DNA from 4 places in the Paenibacillus sp. FSL P2-0089 genome. Region 1 is predicted to be linked to each of the others. Evidence: riboswitches for the same ligand, from Rfam matches in the RefSeq annotation. Region 1 holds a riboswitch; each other region holds the start of a gene.
The links. Region 1 has a riboswitch for cyclic di-GMP ahead of NST69_RS29595 (flagellar assembly protein A). Riboswitches for the same ligand answer to the same signal wherever they lie in the genome.

Region 1 (5,841 bases):
CAGCCCGATACACCAGAACAGCAGCAGGCCGCACAGCGCCGAAGCAATAATGGCCGAGAACATCACCGGCGTATCCATATGATAGGAAGAGACAAGCACTACATAACCGAGTCCCTTATTGGCTCCGACAAATTCGCCGACTATGGCACCGACTATCGCGAGCGAGGTGGAGATTTTGAGGGCAGAGAAGATATAAGGCAGACTCGTCGGCAGGCGCAGCTTCCAAAAGATTTCGCTCTTCGTCCCTTTATAGGTGGAGAACAGCTCCCAGGCTTCGTATTCAATCGCCTTAAGACCCTTGACGCTGTTCACCAGAATCGGGAAAAAACAGATCAGCATCGAAGCGATTACCTTCGAGGTATACCCGGTCCCCAGCCAGACGACCAGCAGCGGGGCCAGCGCCACCAGCGGTGTAGTCTTAAGGGCGATAGCCAGCGGGAACATCCCTTTCTCAATCGGCTTGGAATGAACAAAAATCACTGCGGTAGCCAGGCCGAGGATATTGGCGAGAATGAACCCGGTCAGCGCTTCGCCCAGCGTAACCAGCGTATGCGACCACAGCGAGCCATTGATAGCCGAGACTACCTGCGTAGGCGCAGGCAGAAGATACATCGGAACCGACAGGAGACGTACAGCCAACTCCCACAGCAGCAGGAAGCCGAGCGCAAACGTGACCGGGTACAGGGTGTCTTTGATTTTGACCGTCATAGATGCTTCACCCGCTTTCTCAGTTCCTTGACAATCCGGTGGAATTCCGGCAGCTCCTCCATGCCCGCCTCACGCGGGGAGGGCAGCGTCACCGGAATGATATCCGTCACACCGGCAGGCCGGGGAGACATCATCACGACCCGGTCCGACAGCAGCGCGGATTCATGGATCGAATGGGTGACCATCACAATGCTGCTTAGACTGGTCTCCGGGCTCTCCCACAGCCGCAGCAGCTCGAAATTAAGCTTCTCGCGTGTCAGCTCATCCAGCGCGCCGAACGGCTCATCCATCAGCAGCACCGTCGGATCGGCCGCCAGCGCCCGGGCAATCGCTGCCCGCTGCTGCATCCCGCCGCTGAGCTGATGCGGGAAGTGGTTCAGATAATCCTGGAGGCCGACCAGGCGCAGTGCACTTTCTGCTTTTTCACGTGCCTCGGCTTTGCTGAACTTCTTCTTCTCGCCCAGCTCCAGCGGCAGCATGACATTCTGTAAGGCGCTGAGCCACGGCATCAGGACCGGCTTCTGAAAGACCATGCCCAGGGACAGATCAGGCGAGGAATAGGCAACCTCCCCGCCTGCTTCCGGGCTTAACAGCCGCAGCATCAGCCGCAGTGTCGTGGATTTCCCGCAGCCGCTCGGTCCGAGAATCGAAATGAACTCATTGCGGTATACATCAAGACTGACCTGATTCAGCACAGGCACGTTGCCGAAGGACAGAGAGCAATTGCGCAGGGAGAGCATGGTTTCCCGGGTACCGGGATGCTGCGCGGCGGCAGCATCCAGCTGTTCTTTGATCGCTGTTGTCATTGTCGGTCCCCTCCTTATTTCAAAAACTCGTTGGTGAACAATCCGCCGATGTCCTGTTCCTTTTTCACAAATCCCAGCTCGACCAGATTCTTCTGCAATGTCTCCCAAGATGCCTCGTCCATTGAGCCCAGCGGGAGCTTCTCCGGATCCAGCAGCGGAATGCTGGCCTTCATCATATTGACCTCATGCTTCAGATCCAGCTTCTCGCCATACTTCAGACCGAATTCCGCCGCTTCCTCTGGATGCTTTACTGCATAATCCCAGCCCTGCATAGAGGCCTGTACGAAGCTGGCGACCATCTCCGGGTCCTTCTTGATGATAGACTCCGTAGTGAACAAGGTATCGGCATAGAAATTGATGCCATAGTCGTTCGGGTCGATAATATTCACTTCCTTGCCCTGCTCCTCTACAGCCAGCACTTCATTAATGACATATCCGGGCCAGGCCTTGACCTGACCGGTTAACAGCGGACTCAGATCATATTTGACCGGCATCTCTTCGATTTGCGAAGGGTCGATACCCGCGCTTTTCTCCATGGCACGGAAGGTCAGCTCTTCATTGCCGCCCAGTTTAATGCCCACCTTTTGCCCGACCAGATCCTCCATAGTCTTGATCCCGGACTCTTTGAGCGTGAACATGACGAACGGGGTTTTGCGGTAGATCGCGGACAACGCTTTGACCGGGACGCCTTTCTCTCTGGCGATGACGATCTGGTCGGCACCGGTAACTCCGAACTCCTCACTGCCGGAAGCTACCATCTGCACAGCCGGGAAATCCGAGCCCCCCGGGCGGATCTCAACATCCAGCCCCGCTTCTTTATAGAAGCCTTTTTCCACTGCGGTATAAAAGCCGGCAAACTGCGCCTGGTGAATCCACTTCAGCCGGAGCACCACCTTTTTCAGCTCGCCCGAGCCTTCCGCTCCCTGGCCTTCAGCCTTCCCGGCTTCCGTATTGTTACCGCAGGCGGTCAGGAGCAGCATTAGCGAGGTTAACAGCATCAGCGCTTTTGTTCTGGACTTGTTCCACATGGTTATTCCCCCGTTTATAAATGATTTAGTATTGCTCCAGCGCCTTCAGCACCGCTTGTGAATCACTTACACTGCCGAACACTCCGCCCTGCATTTGAACCATACTCAGCGCCGCCAGGTGATTCGCTTCATCCGTCGCTCCTGTACAATCTGCAAGGATCAGACACTCGTACCCGCGGTCATTGGCTTCCCTCATCGTGGTGTGTACACAGACATCGGTAGTAATACCGGTCAGAATCAGATGGGTAATTCCTTTATTCTTCAGGATCAGGTCCAGGTCTGTTGCGTAAAAGCTCCCTTTGCCCGGCTTGTCTATAATGTACTCTCCGTGGGCAGGCGCCAGCTCATCAATGATCTGCCAGCCGCGCTCCCCCCGCACGAGGATTCGTCCCGCCGGTCCTTCGGAGCCGATCTCGGCCCCGATCTGGCGGCTGCGCCACCGCTTGTTCGCCGGCAGATCCGACAGATCCGGCTTATGCCCCTCGCGGGTATGGATCACGGTGAAGCCTTCGATGTCCCGGATACGGGCCAGCAGCCGCTGAATGGGCTGGATCGCCCTCGCTGTTAATGAGAGGTCATAACCCATTCTCTCGACGTAACCGCCCTTGCCGCAAAAATCCGTCTGCATGTCGATAATCATCAGCGCTGTCTTCGCCGGGTCCACAGCCCCGTTATAAGGCCAGATGTAAGGTGTTGCTGCAATCTGCATGGTTTATGCTCCTCTCCTGATGTCGCCATCTCTATTAATGTTACATTAGTTAACATTAATTCGCGTTTCCTTGGTATGAGTTAGATTATATTACAATGAATTTGCGATGTCTTCGGTTTTATTACGAAATAATACACTGAATGTTTGTGTTTATTTACATAGTTAACATACACATAACATTAACACTCGCAAAATCGCTTATCAAAAAAGAACACTCCGAGTCTTACCAAGCCCAGGGTGTCCCAACAGTTGAATGCTCATACTTTCCTCCCCCTGCCTCTTCCATAAGCTGTAAGCGCTGGGAAACCAGTTTTTTTGTCGAAATAGAGCTGCATATTTCGAGTTTTTTGATAAATAGGCATAATATAGTTGAAAAATAGCTCTTTAAGTACTAGAATTAAGCTTGTTTGCAGAAGTTAATGACGCGTAAGAACTATTTATGACTCTTTTTGTCGATTACAGTCGACCATAACTCCCACCTCTACAGGATGTATATCATTGATCTATTTCTAAAGGCAAACTCCCCGAAAGGGCAGGACGCAAAGCTATGGGCCTAAGAACGCCGGAATCTGCGTTTACGGTTGCCAGGCTGCCAATAGAGACCACTTAAGCCAGCTATTCAGGAGGGAAAGCCTCCCAGGCTTGATGATGTTCTTTTTCTGTACGAATTGCCATTGATCATACGAAAAAGTGAGGTTACAACCATGCCGCAGCAGGATATCGAACCAAGCCGATATGAATTCGTAGAGTCCCTGATGCTCGAACGTAAAGGTCTCCTGGATTCATTCTCTGTGGAGGGCCGAGCTTCTGACGGGACAACTGGAGATAAGAATGGAATTATCCTCGTGCAGGACAACCAGATATTCATTACTCCCCCGCTCCCCGGAGGTGCTCCCGCCCGCATTTCTGCGGTCCACCCTGTTGTCCTGAAGATCAACTGGAAGACCGTTACAGAGCCGACCGAGGTGACCAGAGCGGATTATATCACTTGGGAGATCTGTGAGAAGCCGCAATATGAAATTACCGTATCGCCTGACAAGCTCAAGGTCCACTTCACTTTATACCGTGCAGAGAAGTACGCCTGGAATCTGGTCAACTGCCCCGCCGCCTTCGAAGCGGTCGTCCGTGCCCAGCCCAATCCGGCGATGCTGCTGTCCACGCTCACCATAGAACAGATTATCGCCTCACTGGACAACCGTTTTATTCTGCGCAACCTGAACATTCCCGCCCTGTACGCGGAGCTGGAGAACCCTACATATCTCCCCGTATGCATCGCTGAAGGCAGAGCCCCGCTGCCCGGCAAGGAAGCCCGGCTGGAATTCCTGCTGCCTGAGCATACACTGGAGGGGAACCGGATGCTTCAGGGACAGGGAGCCCGGGGTCAGAAGCCTGCGGAACCCTTGGAGTATCTCCGTTTCCCGGGAGCCCCCTTTGCCTTTGCAGGCGAAGTCTTCGCCCGCAAGCTGCCGCCGGAAGAAGGCATTCCCGGCCTCGACACAGACGGAAGGGTCCTGCCCCCTCCCCCGCCGCAGGATATCTACTTTGCTGCCGGTAATCATGCCAAGCTCCTTCCCTGTGGCAATATCGTAGCCCGGCACACCGGCAGGCCCCGTATCTGCGGAGGAAGCGGCAGCGTCCGGATATGTGACTTCCCTCCGGTCAGTCTTCTGGCCAGAGAGATGACAGATCCTGCGGGCGATGTTATGTTCGCAGGTGACATCATTGTACCGGGAGATCTGGAAGGACCTGTACGAATTGAAGCCCTCGGGAATGTGTACGTCTATGGCGATATCCGCCAATCTACAATTATAGCCACCGGCAGTATTTACGTTAGCGGCCAGGTCACCGGCAGCGGCCTGTACGCCGGACACGCCGGGGTAATGCAGCATCGTCTGCACAGCCTCGCATGCCTGCTGCGGACAGAGACGGACGGACTGCTTGAGGCAGCGCGCCAGCTGGCCAAGAATGTGGAATCCCGCCAGCAATCCGTGAATTACGGCCTGGTAGTCATGCTGCTGCTGGAGGATAAATACAGCCACTTGGGCAGCCTGATCCGTGATCTTCAGGCTGCGCTAAGCCGTATGAACGGGGCGTTCGGCTCCGGCACGGACCAGCTCTGGCAGATGCTTGAGGTATTCGCCCATCCGGGACAATTCACCGGGTACATCACGGACAGTGTCCTAAGCCGCTTCTCCAGGCTGCTGCTTAAGCTGGGTGAGGAGATTGAGCTGCTCCAGGAGGAGCATGCGGTGATTAATCTCGCCCGGTCACAGGACAGCCGCCTGGAGTCCGGCGGCAAGCTGCTTGTGCGTGATTCCTGCTAAGACTACTACTATATAAGGAGAAGTGAGAGCGTGCGATATAACCGTCTGGGCAATAGCGGCCTGCAGGTGTCCGCCCTGGGTCTTGGAACCAATTCCTTCGGCAAACGGGCAGATCAGGAGACCTCGGTCCGCATTCTGCACACCGCTATGGATCAGGGCATCAATTTCATCGATACCGCCAATATCTATGCCGGATCTGAATCGGAGCGGATCATCGGCCTTGCGCTGGAAGGCAAACGCCATAACGCAGTGCTGGCGACCAAAGC
Region 2 (5,841 bases), 1.6 Mb from region 1:
CCTTGCCGCTGAGATTACTGAGATAGCTTAACAGTGCGGAAGCCTCCTTGGAGGCCGAAGGATTAATGGGCTGTATGGGAGCGGGGGCGGCAGGTGCTGTAACCTTGGCGGCTGCGGGCAGACTGCGCCCTTCCCCCCATGGAAGCAATGAAAGGATAAGGATTAGAGGAAAAATAGTTGTATATAGCCTGTACTTACGGTAAGTGTTCAATGTAATCTCCTTTCTCCAGCCACACTCTCCGGCAGGGCCCCGGAGGTTACGCCTGCCGGATTGTCTGCCTTTCTATAGCTTAGTAGCCCTGCTGGTAAGCAGGGCCATTAAGAGTGGCTTACAGGATTTATAATTGTAACGTCTTAACCAGTAACAGCGCCAATGTTGAACACAGCTGCGGACCTTATGAGCTTACGAAGCGGACGGGAGGAACAACGCGCTTGCCGGAATGGTTCCTTTGGCCTGGCTTGGACTCTGCCACATCAGCCGCGCTTTTGCATCCCCTTGATTCTCATAATACTCTACCTGAATATCATACAGCTCGCCTGCGTTCAGGCTGATGCTGCCCATGCGTTCGGTGCCGCTCTGCTTCACCCAGCTGTCAATCACAAGCTCACCGTTCACCCGTACGCGGATACCGTCATCGGAAGTGGTGTAGATCTGATAAGTCTCCGTGTAGAGCGGCTTCATCTTCCCGCTCCAGCGGACAGAGAAGAAGTCTATGCCGATAGCGGCATCCGGCGTGCCTTGGCGCCAGTTGAAATCAAGCACAGCATCGGTACGCACTACAGCGGGTTCGCCCGATAGAGTCATATTATTGAAGTATTCCGCGTACAGCCCATTGGCAGCAGGAACTTCTACCGGCAGATCCGCCGGTGTTGCTGTAGGAGAAGGAACGGGAACCGCTGTCGGCGTAGGCACCGGTGTTGGCGTTGGTGTCGGTACTGGCGTCAGTGTTGGTGCTGGTGTTGGCATTGGTGTCGTTACTGGTGCCGGCGTTGCTGTCTGTGCTGGTGCTGCTGTCGCTGCTGGTACCGTTGTCGGTACTGCTGTTGCAGCTGGAGCAGGTATGGATGTGTTGCCTGCTCTGGAGAAAAGCGCACTTGCAGGTACGGTTCCCTTCACCTGGCTGGGGCTCTGCCACATCAGATGGACATTCGCATCGCCTGCATTCTCATAATACTCTACCTTAATATCGTACAGTTGCCCCGCAGTCAAGGCTATACTTCCTGTGCGGGCAGTTCCGCTCTGCTTGACCCAGCTGTCGATGACTGCTGTGCCGTTCACCCACAGGCGGATACCATCATCCGATGTAGTATAGAACTGATAGGTCTCGCTGTAAGCGGGCTTAATCTGGCCGGTCCAGCGGATCGAGAAGTAGTCTACACCGAGTGCAGCATTAGGAGTACCCTGGCGCCAATTGAAGCTGATGACATCATCGTTACGCACCATAACCGGTGTCCCCGAGAGCGTCATGTTCTTGAAGTATTCTCCAAGCAAGCCATTCTGGGCAGGCTTACTGTCCGTATCACCGGAGGTTGGGACCGGCTTCGGAATCGGCGCAACGGTTGGTGTTGCAGTCGGCGTTGGTGTCGGTGTTGCAGTCGGCGTTGGTGTTACAGTCGGCGTTGGTGTCGGTGTTGCAGTCGGCGTTGCGGTAGGCGTTGGCGTTACCGTTGGCTTAGGAGCCGCCGCCGGAGCAGACCAGGCCTTATATTGGTCACGGGTCAGTGTGTAGCTGTCATTCATGAAATTCTTGATTGTCGCCGTGCTGTTATTCTCATAGAGCATCTTGCCCCAGTTCATCATGAACACGTAATTCTGCTGAGTTAGCTTCAGCTTCGAGATGTTCGGCATTTCGCCGTTCTCGCCGATGCCGATCGGTTTGCCGCCAGCCAGGCTGGTCAGATCGTCATGATATTTATTCGAGTAGTCGTTATTATATATATCTGCTGCCAGTACATCCACTCTGTCCGCGCCCGGATAGGTCCGTGCATAGGGATCAGAGTTGGCATTCGGCGCATTCGGGTTCCATACCCAAATCAGATTATTTAACTGATGAACGTTCACGAACCGGTCATACATAATATTCCATAGTGCAGTGAAGTTGTCTTTCTTGCCCCACCAGAACCAGCCGCCGTTCATTTCATGGTACGGTCTCCAGAGGATCGGAACCTTAGCATCCCGCAGACTTTTCAGAGAGACAGCTACTTTATCCAGATCAGTGATCAGAGCATTATACTCTGGCGTGCCGGGGGTTACGTATTTGTTAAATTGCGCCTGAGTAATTGGCTTCTGCACATTGGACCATTCGTACTTGGTGCCCGGCAGACTCTGGTGGAAGGTCATGGCGACAATGCCGCCCGCTCTGGACCAGTTCGTTGCACTCCAGACGATATTTTTGCGTTGTGCAGCTACTCCGCTCTCGCTCTGTCCACCGATTGCTCCAAGCTCATACCCATGCAGTGCGGCGTATTGTCCGCTTGTTCCCTTCAGCTTGTTGCTCAGCTCATCCGGACTTTCGAAATAGTCATGCTGCCCTGTAATGATTCCGTTCCCGGAGATCTCATAGAGACTGTTCAGCAGCTTGACCGCCTCGGCTGAAGCATTAGGATTCACTGGTGCTCCTGTAGAGGAAGCAGCCTTGACAGTGGACGGGGCGATTCCCAGTCCCACGGGTACAGCAGACAATACCACGGCCAGCGACAGCACAGCGCAGAGCAAACGAGACTTACGGTAAGTTTTCACAATATTCTCTTCCTTTCGGTAGCCAGGCTGCCACTCTTGCGAAGGCCCTATAGCTTTGCGTCCCTATCTTTCGATTAGGTTTGCCATTGTCGTTTTGGAAGGATCAATCCCTCTTACCGTAAGTATCGTCGATATGCAAATTTAATGTAGAGTAAAAACAAATTTTGTCTGAAAAATAGTTCTAAATGCCTGATTTAAAATTGTAACAATTGGTTAAATAGATAAGTTAGACCTACGAAATGAACTGATGTAGAGCGATATCCTCCCAGTCCAGAGTAATACGGATATTGTCCTCCTCTACCAGCTCAGACCCTGTCTGCACCTCAATGAATTCCACATCGGTAAGAGCAAGAATGGCATGCTTGGTCCCTTCCGGTATCCGCACCACATCTCCCGCCCTCACCTTATGCATCTTCTCATTGATGACAATGCTGGCTTCCCCGCTGACGAAGGTCCAGATTTCACTGCGTTTGTGATGCAGCTGGTAGCTGATATTTTTGCCCTCATTGATGAAAATCCGCTTGGTCAGCACCTCGTTGCCTTCGTCATATTTCACATAATCGATTACCTTGTAGTGGCCCCAGCGGCGCTCTTCGTACATCGGTCTTTGTTCAAAAGTCTTCAGCACTTCCTTGATCCGCGGACTCTCGGCCTTGTGCGTCACCAGAATGCCGTCCGGGCTGGCGGCGATAATCAGATCCTTCGCCCCGATTACCGTGATTGGAATATCCAGCTCGTTAATGAGGCAGGTGCCTTCGGAGTCAGCGGTGATGAAGCCTTTGCCGACATGGTTACTGGTCATTTCCTCGGTCAGCGTATTCCAGGTGCCCAGGTCTTTCCAGAATCCGGCATAAGGCTGCACGACGATGTTCTCTTCTTTCTCCACCACTTCGTAATCGAAGCTAATCGAGGACAGCAGCTTATACTGCTTCTGCAGCTCCTCGTAATTGAGCGGCAGCCCTTTGCGCTGCAGGATATCCAGCAGGTAACCCAGACGGAAGGCGAACACTCCGCAGTTCCAGAGCGCCCCCTTGCCGATCAGCTCCTCGGCCTGCACACGGTCCGGCTTCTCCTGGAAGTGGCTCACCTGCAGGTAACCATTCGCTCCCGCATCTGCGCCCGTTGGAATAATGTAGCCGTATTTCTCCGAAGCATGCTCGGGAACTACGCCCATCAGCGCCAGGTTTGCCCCGCTCACCAGCATGGTGTTCTCCAGCTGCAGCACCGTTTCGAAAAAGGAGGATTCCACGTATGGGTCCACCGGCAGAATCGCCACGGTCTCGCTTGGGGACACCCCCGCGATGGAATACAGGTAGGCCGCCGTCAGCGCAATAGCCGGGAAGGTATCCCGCCGCTCCGGCTCTACAATGATCGGCACCTCGCTGCCGAGCTGGCTCTGGATCATCTCCACCTGGCTGCGCCCGGTCGCCAGATACGAGGACCCGGCCATGCCGTTCTCCTCCAGCTGTCTCCATACCCGTTGTACCATTGATTCCGGTTCACCTGCCGGGCTTGCCAGTACCTTCAGAAATTGCTTGGAGCGTGAATCATTGGACAACGGCCAGAGCCGCTTGCCGGAGCCGCCTGATAGAAGTACTAGTTTCATAGTGAACCCTCCATATCGTATTGTTATTGGGTATTTCTTGTTGCCGGAGCTGTGAGTTAAATCCCGCCTGTTATGAGGGTCGCTGCAAGGAATTTTGGGCTTACGGCCGCTGTTGTCTCCAGATGTTGTTGATTATATTGCTTGCAGCAGATAACATCCGGAGACAAAGGCGGACGCTAACGCTCCTACAGCTCCAAAATTCCTCTCCGCTCCATTTCATAACAGGCTTGTGATTTTATATCCGCTTCGCCCGCTGGCGAAGCTCCCGGCTAAAGATCCGATATTGCCGCTTGTTGTAGCGGCAAGGGGAGCCGGGCCGCCGCTATGCTTGCGCGGCAGCAGTTGAATCCTGGTTGCCGGCAGCCTGCCTTCACGACAATTGAATCCCTGGTTGCCGCCTACTGTTGCGGCGGAGAAAAATTCAAAGGCTCAGAGACTCAAAGACTCTTAAGTGCCGCTTGTTCCAAGGCGTCGCCGCTGACCTAGCGGCTGGAGAGAACAAGAGTATAGGGCAACAAAATCCAAGACAATGGAATTAAAGACCGGAATTCAAGACCTGGATTCAAGACTCTTGTGCCAAGGGCTCGCCGCACAAGTTCGCGGCGGCAGAAGCTAGTTAGTTAAGTACTAGGCACTAGTGCTCCTCATTTCCTCCATTTGGCCCATATCCGAGAAATCAGGTGCACTTATGCTCTTCATTTGCTCGTTTAGCCAACTTTCCCGGGATTCAGGGGCACTTGTGCTCTTCATTTGCTCCATTTGGCCCGCATCCGGGAAATCAGGGGCACTTGTGCTCCTCATTTGCTCCATTTAGGCAACTTTAAGCACCATCAGAGGGATTTATCTCCTTCATTTCATCGCTCAGCCCACTTTCGGCGCATTTAATGGGATTTATCCCTCTCATTTCGCCGTCCAGCCCGCTTTCGGCGCATTTAATAGGATTTATCCCTCTCATTTCGCCGTCCAGCCCGCTTTCGGCGCATTTAATAGGATTTATCCCTCTCATTTCGCCGTCCAGCCCACTTTCGGCGCTTTTAATGGGATTTATCCCTCTCATTTCGCCATCCAGCCCACTTTCGGCGCTTTTAATGGGATTTATCCCTCTCATTTCGCCATCCAGCCCACTTTCGGCGCATTCAATGGGATTTATCCCTCTCATTTCGCCGTCCAGCCCGCTTTCGGCGCATTTAATGGGATTTATCCCTCTCATTTCGCCGTCCAGCCCACTTTCGGCGCATTTAATGGGATTTATCCCTCTCATTTCGCCATCCAGCCCACTTTCGGCGCATTCAATGGGATTTATCGCCGTAACGCTTCAATTGGATTGCCGGTCTACACCGCGCCAGCCACGCTGGCGGAGAATCCGCTAAGCCCGCCCATCTGCGGGCGGCCGACGGAGATATATTCGAGGCCGGTGCCCTCGATCTGCTCTTTGGTATAGACATTGCGGCCGTCGATCAGCACCTGGCGGCGCATGGTTCCGGCAAGCTGGTGC
Region 3 (5,841 bases), 970 kb from region 1:
GGGGTATTGGACGTTGTTAATGTAGCCGCATCCGGGCGATCATTTAATGCAGAAGTCTGCCGCTTGCGGCAGGCTTCTTTGTTAGCGCTGCTCCATCTTCTCCATACCCAGATATCTGCGCATATGCAGAGTGGCCTGGGCGGCAATCACATCATCCAGCAGCAGCATCCGTTCGTGATAGCCCCTGCAGACAAATTTGGCTTCAACACCCGTCTCCAGCCGCTGCTGCTCATAGACCTTCAGACCACGTGCGCGCATTCCGGCACGGACCTCCCGCAGATCGGCAGAAGCGGCATGAGCGGCCGACTGGATTACCTCCAGATAAGGTGCAGGCGTGCGCAGCTCAGAGGCTATAGCAGAAGCATCGCGCTCGAAGGCGGATAGAATAAGCGGCAGCAAAATATAAGATTTGACCAGCAGGTTGTCCTGGCTCTCTGCTCTTTGCATCCTTCTCAACCCCTCGAAGAGAACGTATATTCGCATTGTAACTCATCCTTCAAAAAATAATCAATGGGTTTTATAAATTAACTCAAATAATGTGATATATTTCACAAAAAAATAAGATGAATTATTTTATATTAAAATTGAAATATTAAAGATTGAAAAATAAATCAGCTCAAAGGAGAATGGCAATGAGTCGTGAAGGAAGCCTCCGCCGTGGTTTGGTATTCGGGATCATTCTAAGTGTTCCGCTCTGGGTATCGATGATTGGCTGGGTTCAGCTGTTCGGGTCTGCCTAGGCGACATTTTATTCAAAATATATGAAGTCTATTAGCAGGTGTCGTCCCTATGGGCGGCACTTTTTTTTCGAGCTGAGGTGCCTGTAAATAGGTAAAATTGCATTGAACAGGAGCAGACAATGAGTAGGAGGGGTCTGAAGGCGATAAAATAGGACAAATGCATCAAATTTAAATAATATAAATTGATATTATTATAGGTAAGAGAGATAAACGGCTACAGCCAATCCTCTGATTTCTCGACTTTTTTCGTCAGCATATAAAAAAAGATTCGCCCCTGAAGCCTTATGATAAAAGGGTTAAATGAGGAATCTTCGCAAAAATAATTTCAAAAAATATACTGGGAATGGATTGACAACAGGGTGGGGGAGCGGATAAACTGAAATTAGTACAAAAGTAACAAATGTCATAGACTCAACAATGATCTTACATAAGCAAATCTTAATTGCATACCGAAATCATGTACAAACGCAAACCGTATCGAAAGAACGGGACGCAAAGTCAGGAATCTACTGTCTCTAAAGTTGAGGCTAGGGTCGTCCGGCCGCCGTGAAGCTAACCCTTCGTGGCGGTCTTTTTGTTGTTATAGTCGCGTGACAGATTCATAGAATAGTAACTAGGAGGTGTGGACTATTGAAGAAAAGAGTACGTAAAACAGCTGCCATCCTTATGGCAGGCCTATTGACCCTATCCAGTGCCTTTACGTGGGGGACGGATGTTAGAGCAGCTTCAGGGGTGCCGTATACGCCAACACCGGTTTTGGGGGTTGCAGGGAATTTTAATGCTTTTATCCTCGGGGATTTTAAACAAGCCAATGACCAGATTGAAGGCCGCCTGGCAGCGGCGGGGAACATTACCCTCTCCGGAGGATACGGAGTAGCCAGGGCATACAGGGATGCTTCGCCGACGGATGTACTTGTGGCCGGTAAGAATTTTGTACATTTAGGCAGTGGAGAGATCTATGGAAATGTGGTATTTGGGGATAGCTTTACAGCCAATGAGCCTGGTGTCAACATCAAAGGCGGGAAGAAAAATGCCAGCCCGATTGATTTTGCAGCCGAGCAGCAAGCTCTGATCTCCCGATCCACAGAGTATGGGGCCTTGGCCGACACGAATGAGATTGGCGATAATCATTATGGACAGCTCAAGATAAGTGCACCGGATCGTTTCAATGTAGTTCATTTGGATGCCTCGACACTGGCGAAGACCAACTATATCGAATTCAACATTGCACAGAACGCTACGCTGATTATTAATATAAGCGGGTCTACAGTCAATGTGCCGAGCTTTTCAATGAATAACGGCAGAGCCAGTCAGGTATTGTTCAACTTTTACGAAGCTTCTGAGGTGAATATCGCTTATACCTCATTCTTCGGGACGATCCTCGCACCTAGAGCGGATGTTCATTATGCCGGAGCAGAGCTGTACGGAACCCTGATTGCAAAATCTTTTAGCGGCGGGGTAGAGATGCACCTGGGATTGTACGAGGGAGAGGGGCCGCCGCCGAGTCCGACGCCGACCGCAACGCCGACACCTAGTCCATCACCGACACCAACGCCGACAGTGAAACCAACACCAACGGTAACGCCAACACCGACTGTGAAACCAACACCAACGGTAACGCCAACACCTACAGTGAAGCCAACACCGACGGTAACGCCAACACCTACAGTGAAGCCAACACCGACGGTAACGCCTACACCTACAGTGAAGCCAACACCGACCATAAAACCGTCACCTACACCTGTGTGCACTCCAACTCCAAAGCCAACACCGACTGTAAAACCGACACCAACGCCGACCGTGAAGCCGACACCAACGCCGACCGTGAAGCCAACACCAACGCCGACCGTGAAGCCAACACCAACGCCGACCGTGAAGCCGACACCAACGCCGACCGTGAAGCCGACACCGACCGTGAAGCCAACACCAACGCCGACCGTGAAGCCGACACCAACGCCGACTGTGAAGCCGACACCAACGCCGACCGTGAAGCCGACACCAACGCCGACTGTGAAGCCAACACCAACGCCGACTGTGAAGCCGACACCAACGCCGACTGTGAAGCCGACACCAACGCCGACTGTGAAGCCGACACCAACGCCAACGGTGAAGCCAACACCGACGCCGACCGTGAAGCCAACACCAACGCCGACCGTGAAGCCGACACCAACGCCAACGGTGAAGCCAACACCGACACCAACAGCGGTGCCGACGCCAACACCAACGGCAGTTCCGACACCAACGCCAACAGCGGTACCGACACCAACGCCAACAGCAGTACCGACACCAACGCCAACGGCAGAACCGACACCAACGCCAACGGCAGTACCGACACCAACACCAACGGCAGTACCGACACCAACACCAACAGCAGTACCGACACCAACGCCAACGGCAGTACCGACACCAACACCAACAGCAGTACCGACACCAACGCCAACGGCAGTACCGACACCAACGCCAACGGCAGTACCGACACCGACGCCAACAGCGGGACCGACACCAACGCCAACGGCAGAGCCGACACCAACACCAACGGCAGAGCCGACACCAACACCAACGGCAGAGCCGACACCAACGCCAACGGCGGTACCGACACCAACGCCAACGGCAGAACCGACACCAACACCAACGGCAGAGCCAACACCAACACCGACGGTAGAACCAACACCGACACCAACGCCAACGGCAGAGCCGACACCAACACCAACGGCAGAGCCAACACCAACGCCGACAGCGGAACCGACACCAACGCCAACGGCAGAACCGACACCAACACCAACGGTAGAACCAACACCAACGCCGACAGCAGAGCCGACACCAACGCCAACGGCAGAACCGACACCAACGCCAACGGCAGAGCCAACACCAACGCCAACGGCAGAGCCAACACCAACACCGACGGTAGAGCCAACACCGACACCGACGGTAGAGCCGACACCAACACCGACGGTAGAGCCAACACCGACACCGACGGTAGAACCGACACCAACGCCAACGGCAGAGCCAACACCAACACCAACGGCAGAGCCAACACCAACACCGACGGTAGAGCCAACACCGACACCGACGGTAGAACCGACACCAACGCCAACGGCAGAGCCAACACCAACACCGACGGCAGAGCCAACACCAACACCGACGGTAGAGCCAACACCGACACCGACGGTAGAACCGACACCAACGCCGACGGTAGAGCCGACACCAACACCGACGGTAGAGCCGACACCAACGCCGACACCGACACCAGAGCCGACACCAACGCCGACACCGACACCAGAGCCGACACCAACGCCGACACCGACACCGACACCGACACCAGATCCAACACCAGTAACAACGCCAGCGCCAACATCGCCGCCGTTCAGTTTCCCTCCAGTGCCTACGCCGACTCCGATTATCGGATTTATCGTGAGCAATGATGTGGTTGTGAATGATGATCCGCTGCCGCTTGGACCTGTAGCAACTCCAATAGCTACAACAGTGCCGACGCCGACACCGGCTGTTGCGGTTGCGCAAATAGCAGCAACACCGGAGCCAACGCCTTCAGCAGAACCGGCACCCGATGTAGTCCTTATTGATGATGAGGTTCCTCTAGGCGGTGTGCCTGTGGATGGAACCTTGCCGAAGACGGGCGAATCCAGTCCTGCGCCTTATTATTTTGCCGGTTTGGCACTCGCTGGTCTGGGCTTGATTCTTAGAAGAACCACCAGAAACAGCAAACGTAAATGAGTGACCGGAACTGAGATTTATATAAACAAACGATGATCCTGTAATTTGACCAGGGCTGCTTTCGGAGAAGATGTTCTCCTGAAAGCAGCTCTTTTTTTTATTGGAAATAAGTGCCCGGATACAGAATGTATGCGAAAAACAACATACAATGTGCCGGTGAGAGAGTCAGCGGACCAAATGTATGCGAAAAACAATATACAATGTGCCGGTGAGAGAGTCAGCGGACCAAATGTATGCGAAAAACAATATACAATGTGCCGATGAGAGAGTCAGCGGATCAAATGTATGTGGAAAACAGCATACATGCAATCTGCTGCGGGAAGGCGAGTGTGCTAAATAGAGTCCACCTGCTTCTTTCAAGAGTCTTGCAGAGTACAATGGAGTTGAAGTTTGCGCCTCAGCCGTATTTTTAGTTGGCCGTACTCCCATGCTATACTAGGCTCAAATTAATATGGTTGCTTACTGAAGGAGGAACGTTGATGTGGATGATATACCTGCTTGTGGTGCTGATCGTGGTGGCCGGAGGGGTGGGGTATGCCGGATTCTATTTTTATGGAGTAGCCATTAAACGGGCCCCTAAGGAATTCCTGGCCAAGACCCCAGACCTTAAGATCGATCCGCCGCCGGTGGCCGGAGCCTCGTGGGGAGAAGGAGCGGAGTGGGTGTCCCGGCAGACCTTCCGTGAGGTAGAGCTGGTCTCTGAGGATGGGCTCAAGCTGCAAGGCTATTATCTGGCGTCAGAGCGTGCTGCCGGACGGACGGTCATTGTTGCCCACGGTTATTCCGGGAAGGCCAAGGATATGGGAGCGACCGCCAAGAACTATTATGAGAACCTGGGGTACAATGTGCTGCTGCCTGATGCCAGGGGACACGGGAAAAGTGAAGGAGATTATATCGGCTTTGGCTGGCCGGAACGACGGGATTATCTGAAATGGATCGGATTCGTTCTGCAGGAGAATGGTCCGGACGCGCAAATCGTACTGCATGGTGTATCTATGGGCGGAGCCACGGTGCTGATGACGTCCGGCGAGGAGCTTCCTCCGCAGGTCAAGGCGATTGTCGCCGATTGCGGTTATACCTCGGTCAAGGCCCAGCTGTCCTATCAGCTGAAGCGGATGTACCATCTGCCGAGCTTCCCGTTTGTGCCGGTGGCCAGTCTGGTGACCCGGATGAAGGCCGGTTATTTCTTCGGGGAGGCGTCTGCGCTGAAGCAGGTTCGCAAGGCCAAGGTGCCGATTCTGTTCATCCACGGGGATGCGGATAAGTTCGTGCCTTATGCAATGATGAATGAGCTGTATGAGGCCTGCCGGAGTCCGAAGGAGCAACTGGTGGTGCATGGAGCGGGGCATGGTCTTGCCTATGATACGGA
Region 4 (5,841 bases), 2.3 Mb from region 1:
CGCCCGCAAGCTGCAGGCCGTCGCTACCCGGCAGCCAGTCACCCCCTTCAGCTTCCTCAGCCAGCGGATTCACATCGACGGAGCCGGGTGGCATCCCTCCGGGGAGACCTATCCCTGCCTATCCGCTTTGCAGGGAGCCTTATGGGAGAACCGCAAGGTGAGCATCACCTATCTGCGCGGGGAGGACGCCGCCGAGCGGCTGGTTGCACCGCTGGGGCTGGTAGTCAAGCGCGGCGTCTGGTACTTGGTCGCGGGGCATGACAGCGAGCTGCGGACCTACAGGGTCTCCAGAATCACTGAGGCCAAAGTCACAGATGAGTCTTTTGAGCAGCCGGAGGATTTCCACCTGTCTGAGTACTGGGAGACCTCCACCGCCGCATTCAAGTCTGCCTTGCCCAGGTACCCCTCCAGCCTTCTTGTAAGAGAGCAAACGATGAAGGAGCTGCAGAAGGAGCGATACGTCGCCCTGTTGCACCAGGAGCCTGCTGAGGCCCCGGGCTGGATCAGGGCCGAGGCCGAGTTCAACACGCCGGAGTCTGCGTGCCGGATCATCCTGTCCCTGGGTCAGGGTATCAAGGTGACGGCACCGCCTGAGCTTGCGGATACGGTTGCTGCGGCTCTGCGTGAAGCGGCAGCATTATACGATTTTTAATAATAGACCAAATGCACTAGTATCCCCTATAATATTACAATACACATTATTATTTATAGGGGGACTTTACATTATGGACTGGATGAACAAGCTGCCGTTGAAACAAAAAATCGTCACCGGATGTTACCTGGTTGCCGCTTTATTCGCTGTCCCTGTCTTAATCACGCTAATCCTCATGGACAGGCTGTTCATCGGCATTATTCTTGTCGCCGTCCTGGCAGCGCTGACTTACCCGCTTGCGCGCTTCATTGAGAGAACGCTTACATCTTCATTTGAGGATATCTCCAATGTGACGCACACGATTGCCAAAGGCGACTTCACCAGCCGTGCCGATGAGAATGGCTCCATGGGCGACATCAGCCGCTCCTTCAACACCATGATTGACAAGCTCAAAAAAATCCTCACCGATGCCTCACAGATTACCCGTCAGGTTATGGACGCCAGCCGCGGGATTGAAGACAAGAATCAGAACCTGAAGTTTGTCATGGCGCAGGTGGCCTCCTCCTCCAATGAACTGGCCCTCGGTGCTAACGAAATCTCGGTGGATATCGCTGATATGACCGAATCGATCAAGGATATCGAAATCAAAGTCTCCAATTATACGAATTCCACCAAGGAAATGAATAAAAGGTCTGTACATACGCTGGAATTGGTAGAACAGGGACGGCAATCGGTGGATACCCAAGCCGAAGGCATGCGCAAGAACATCCAGGCTACCCAGAAGGTGGCGGATACTATCGAAGCCCTATCGCATAACGCACGAGGCATTACGATGATTACCAAGACGATTACCGAAATTGCTGAACAGACCAATCTGCTGTCGCTCAATGCTTCTATTGAAGCCGCCCGTGCAGGCGAGCATGGCCGCGGGTTCGCCGTTGTTGCCCAGGAGGTCCGCAAGCTGGCCGAGGAATCCACCGCTTCAACCAAAGAGGTGTTCGGTCTGGTACGCAGCATCGAAGCGGATATCAAGCAGGCTATCGATAACATCGCCATCAATGAAGAGGTAGTCCAGGTGCAGAATGAGATGATTACGGAGACAGCCAACATTTTTGCTCAAATTGTGCATAGTGTCCAATACATAACCGAGCAGATTGCCTCCTTTTCCGCAGAGAGTGACCTTATGCTGGAGAGCGCGCTCAAGATCTCCGGGGCGATCGAGAATATCTCAGCCATCACCCAGGAGACCGCCGCAGGGACGGAAGAGGTATCCGCAGCGATGAACGAACAGATTCATGCTCTTCAATCCGTAGCTGAGGAGACAGAGAAGATGACCTCCGCGGTCTTCAACCTGCAAAAAACAATTCATATTTTCAAATTTTAACCTCAGCACAAAGAGACACGCCTGCGGAATTTTCTGCGGGAGGTGTCTCTTTTTTTGGGCAAAACAAAGATTGTTATGTAATATTCACAAATTGTTGAAATTGTGCATAAGGGTAAAAAACGTGCTTTGCACTTCTTTACTATAGTCGTTCTATTGTCATGGCTTGTCTATAAGCTAATATCTCACATCACTATTACTTAAGTCCTATCACCGAAATATGTAATGCTGTATATCTAGTGAATTCTTAATGTTTTGCAGTAAATCAGGAATGTAATGAGGCTTTGTGCTCACTTCCCACATTAATCAACCTAAACGGCCATTTGCATTTTAAGACTTTAGTCTTCCAGGGACAACCATTTTCAAAAGTTTGAAAATCCAAATATTTAGCCATTTCCACTCCTGAATATTCGTCAAATTCCGAGTTTCTTCTCACAGGGGTTATTGACAAAAGCGGAGCAAGGAATATATTGTAAAGGAAAATTCTCCACAAATTCATTTATAACCGCATACCGGCAAAATTCACCGAAAGGGAATGACGCAAAGCCATGGATCTACAGTCTCATTTCTGAAGTGGGATCATGACAGCCAGGTTGCTGAAAAACTGTGAACGCCTTAGGTTTCGCGTTTGATTATGGTGATTCGTGCAACAGACCTGTGCTCCAATGGTGAGTACAGGTTTTCTATTGCTGACGTATACAAATAACAACTTGCGGGGTGGATGTTCTGAAGACAGTTGCAGATTATATGGCGGAAGCATTACACGATCTGGGAGTCACTCATTCTTTTGGAATCATAGGCAAGTCTATTTGCCCCATCGCTTTGAAAATGGTTGACTACGGTATAGAGTTCATCCCCGGCCGGCACGAATCCAGCTCCGGCTTCGCCGCCGGCGGTTATGCTCTGAAGACCGGCAGTCTCGGGGTAGCCTTCGGCACCTCCGGTCCGGGGGGAACGAATCTGCTCACCGCAGCAGCGCATGCCAAGGCCAATAATCTTCCCGTCCTCTTCATCACCGGACATCAGTCCATCAAGGAGCTGGGCATTCCCCAATGTCAGGATTCCACTTCCTACCTGGCTGATTTGGCGGATATGTTCCGGCCGGCCACCCTCTTCAGCAAGCTCGTTGAACGCGGCGATCACTTCAGCACGATTTTCAACCATGCCCTATCCATCGCCCTCGGTGACCAAAAAGGTCCGGTCCATCTCTGCATTCCGTTTGATGTGCAGACAGAGCGGCTCGCGGAATGCCGGATTGTTCTGCCGGAACGCGAGGGACTAGTCAGTTATCAGAACTATGACCGGGTCATCTCGGCGATTAATCAATCCGCTAGGCCGCTGATCATTGCCGGTAAAGGCGTCAACCGCTCAGGTGCCCATCAGGAACTGGTTCAGCTGGCCGAAACCTTCAACATTCCTGTAGTCACCTCTCCAGGCGGCAAAGGTGCAATAGCTCATGATCACCCGCTCTACCACGGTCCTGTCGGCGTTGGCGGCTCCTCGCACGGCGATGAATTGCTGAACAACAGCGACCTGTTCATTGTTCTGGGCTCCCGCCTGAGCGACATGACCATCTGCAACCTGAAGCCGGAGAATCATCCGCCGCAGCTGATCCAGTTCGATGTAGATCCAACCTTTGTCGGCAAAATACTGTCCTCATCCACCATCGCTGTCGGCGGGGACTTAAGGGACAACCTGGCACTGTATCTTCAGAAGCTGGACCCCTCTACGGTCACCAAGCATGAAATCACAATCTCCAATGCTTACAATGACGAGTTGCCCGTGCTGGCGGGGCTCTCTCTGGCTTCGGTAATGAGCACGATGAGCGACTTGATTCCTTACAACAGCAGCGTGTTTGTAGATGACGGCAGCCACGGGTTCAATGCTGTGAAATGGTTCAATGTCCGCAGGCCCGGCAGCTTCATATTCGATGCCTACTTTGCTTGCATGGGCAATTCAATTGGCATGGCGATCGGCGCCAAGACGGCTTCTCCCGGAGAGACTGTCTTCTGCATTACCGGTGACGGCTGTTTTATGATGCTCGGAACTGAAATAAACACAGCCGTTTGCAAGGACATTCCGGTGATTTTCATTGTGGTGAACAATAAGCAGCTGGATATGGCGCTTAAGGGTATGGAGAAAACGACTGGCCGGATTGACGGTACGATCTTCGAGGTTCCGATGGATGCCGTGAAATTCGCCGAATCGCTGGGTGCAGCCGGCTTCCGCTGCGAGACGCAGGAGGAGTTCGCTGCCGCAATCCAAGAAACTGTGGCACTTAACAAGGCAGCTGTAATTGAGCTGCTGACTGACCGTGATGAAATGCCTCCTACGGCCCACCGCACGCTGGATCTTACGTAAGGAAGCCGTATCCGCACACCTTTTCTAACCTACTATCAGGAGGACATATCGTGAACAAGAACATGAACAGCGGACTCGATCATTTCACTGATCTCTCAGGAGATTATGGGGCCAAGGCCCTGGCTCCGATCAAAGAGCATTTTCCGGAATTAGCCGAATATATCATGGGCAATGCCTATGGCGATATTTTTCAGCGGACCACGATTGGCTCTGACTGGAAGGAGATCGCGGTGATCTCGTCGCTGATTACGATGGGACAATATGAACAGCTGGGGGTTCATTATGTAATGGCGCTCCGCGTTGGCATGACCGTCGAGCAGATCAAGGGCGTGCTGCTGCATCTGACCCCTTGCGTCGGTGCCCCCCGGGTGATTTCGGCCTTTAATGTGCTGCTGGATACTCTGGAGGAAATCAAAGAAAAATCTTCATAAATCTACAAATTTCGACTTTTGATTGCACGTTTCAGTATGATCTGGTTATAATGAAGGCAAAATATCCCAAATCGAATTGCGGTTTTGTCGAATATAGTCGCAGGAATAACGTTTTGGAGGTATTGGAAATTACACTTAGGGAGAGATCAACATGGGACAATTTATTTTGAAGACAGATACTGCGAAGAAAGTAATCAATATTGAGCTGGAGGGAACCTTCTCTAACGAGGACGGGCTCAAATCTATACAGGCTTACCAGCAGACTATTAACCCGATCAGCCCTGCTGAATATGCACTAGAGATCGACTGCCGCAAGCTGAATGTAACCGCTCCTGATGTTGTACCGCTGCTTGAAGGCTGCTTCATCATGTTCAAGGCTGATGGCTTCCAGAAAGTGAGTCTTACCCTGGAAAATAACCCGATCCTCAAAATGCAGCTGGCACGCCTGGGCCGCAAAGCAGGACTTGAGAATCTGGAGATCACTTCAACCGTACAAGCTTAATAAATACAATTTAAACCTAAATCAGCCGCTTGAAACGCACAGGTTCATTCATTAAACCGGCTGCTAATGCTGGAAGAGAGTTTTGTAAGAAGCAGATTCGTGAGAAGTATAGCTAACAAAACTTTAGGAGGTCTGTACTATGGCGGGGATTCGCATTAAGGACATTGATATCTACCATCCAGACAAAAGAATCGGCAATGACTTTTTCATTCAGCATTTTGATGACAAAGGTATTGATATCCGTGGACTGCTGGCTACTCTGGGCCGTGAAAACCGCTACAGCATCGACAGCCCGGATGAGAATTCCCTGACAATGGCTTTTGAAGCCGCAAGTAATGTTCTGGAGAAGACCGGTCTTACCGGCCCTGACATTGACCTGATCGCTTATGCAAGCCAAACCCCTGAATATATATTTCCTACGAACTCATTGATGATTCACCGCCTGATTAACGGAGCTTCGCATACCATCTGTATTGACAGCAATGCCAACTGTGCCGGAATGACCGCCTCGGTTGAGCAGGTCAGCCGCCAGATGATGGCGAACCCGAGAATCCGCCGCGCCCTGGTCATCGGC

Region 2: it holds a riboswitch for cyclic di-GMP, as region 1 does, so the genes downstream of both, NST69_RS03390 (PA14 domain-containing protein) here and NST69_RS29595 (flagellar assembly protein A) in region 1, are expected to answer to the same signal.
Region 3: it holds a riboswitch for cyclic di-GMP, as region 1 does, so the genes downstream of both, NST69_RS00800 (choice-of-anchor A family protein) here and NST69_RS29595 (flagellar assembly protein A) in region 1, are expected to answer to the same signal.
Region 4: it holds a riboswitch for cyclic di-GMP, as region 1 does, so the genes downstream of both, NST69_RS19550 (thiamine pyrophosphate-binding protein) here and NST69_RS29595 (flagellar assembly protein A) in region 1, are expected to answer to the same signal.

The regions. Positions count from the first base shown of each region.
Region 1 is NZ_CP152006.1:6,957,270-6,963,110, forward strand. Features, by position in the region: gene NST69_RS29575 (ABC transporter permease) at 1-708, opposite strand, end outside; gene NST69_RS29580 (ABC transporter ATP-binding protein) at 705-1,514, opposite strand; gene NST69_RS29585 (ABC transporter substrate-binding protein) at 1,529-2,542, opposite strand; gene NST69_RS29590 (isochorismatase family cysteine hydrolase) at 2,568-3,251, opposite strand; cyclic di-GMP riboswitch class I at 3,756-3,848, shown strand; gene NST69_RS29595 (flagellar assembly protein A) at 3,956-5,575, shown strand; gene NST69_RS29600 (aldo/keto reductase) at 5,606-5,841, shown strand, end outside.
Region 2 is NZ_CP152006.1:830,607-836,447, reverse strand. Features, by position in the region: gene NST69_RS03395 (glycosyl hydrolase) at 1-211, opposite strand, end outside; gene NST69_RS03390 (PA14 domain-containing protein) at 404-2,740, opposite strand; cyclic di-GMP riboswitch class I at 2,755-2,835, opposite strand; gene NST69_RS03385 (sugar phosphate nucleotidyltransferase) at 2,973-4,346, opposite strand; gene NST69_RS03380 (hypothetical protein) at 5,167-5,607, opposite strand; gene NST69_RS03375 (UDP-glucose/GDP-mannose dehydrogenase family protein) at 5,679-5,841, opposite strand, start outside.
Region 3 is NZ_CP152006.1:189,398-195,238, forward strand. Features, by position in the region: gene NST69_RS00795 (hypothetical protein) at 82-447, opposite strand; cyclic di-GMP riboswitch class I at 1,197-1,289, shown strand; gene NST69_RS00800 (choice-of-anchor A family protein) at 1,371-4,472, shown strand; gene NST69_RS00805 (alpha/beta hydrolase) at 4,958-5,841, shown strand, end outside.
Region 4 is NZ_CP152006.1:4,642,583-4,648,423, forward strand. Features, by position in the region: gene NST69_RS19540 (YafY family protein) at 1-652, shown strand, start outside; gene NST69_RS19545 (methyl-accepting chemotaxis protein) at 726-1,976, shown strand; cyclic di-GMP riboswitch class I at 2,478-2,574, shown strand; gene NST69_RS19550 (thiamine pyrophosphate-binding protein) at 2,691-4,334, shown strand; gene NST69_RS19555 (carboxymuconolactone decarboxylase family protein) at 4,385-4,765, shown strand; gene NST69_RS19560 (hypothetical protein) at 4,917-5,267, shown strand; gene NST69_RS19565 (3-oxoacyl-[acyl-carrier-protein] synthase III C-terminal domain-containing protein) at 5,407-5,841, shown strand, end outside.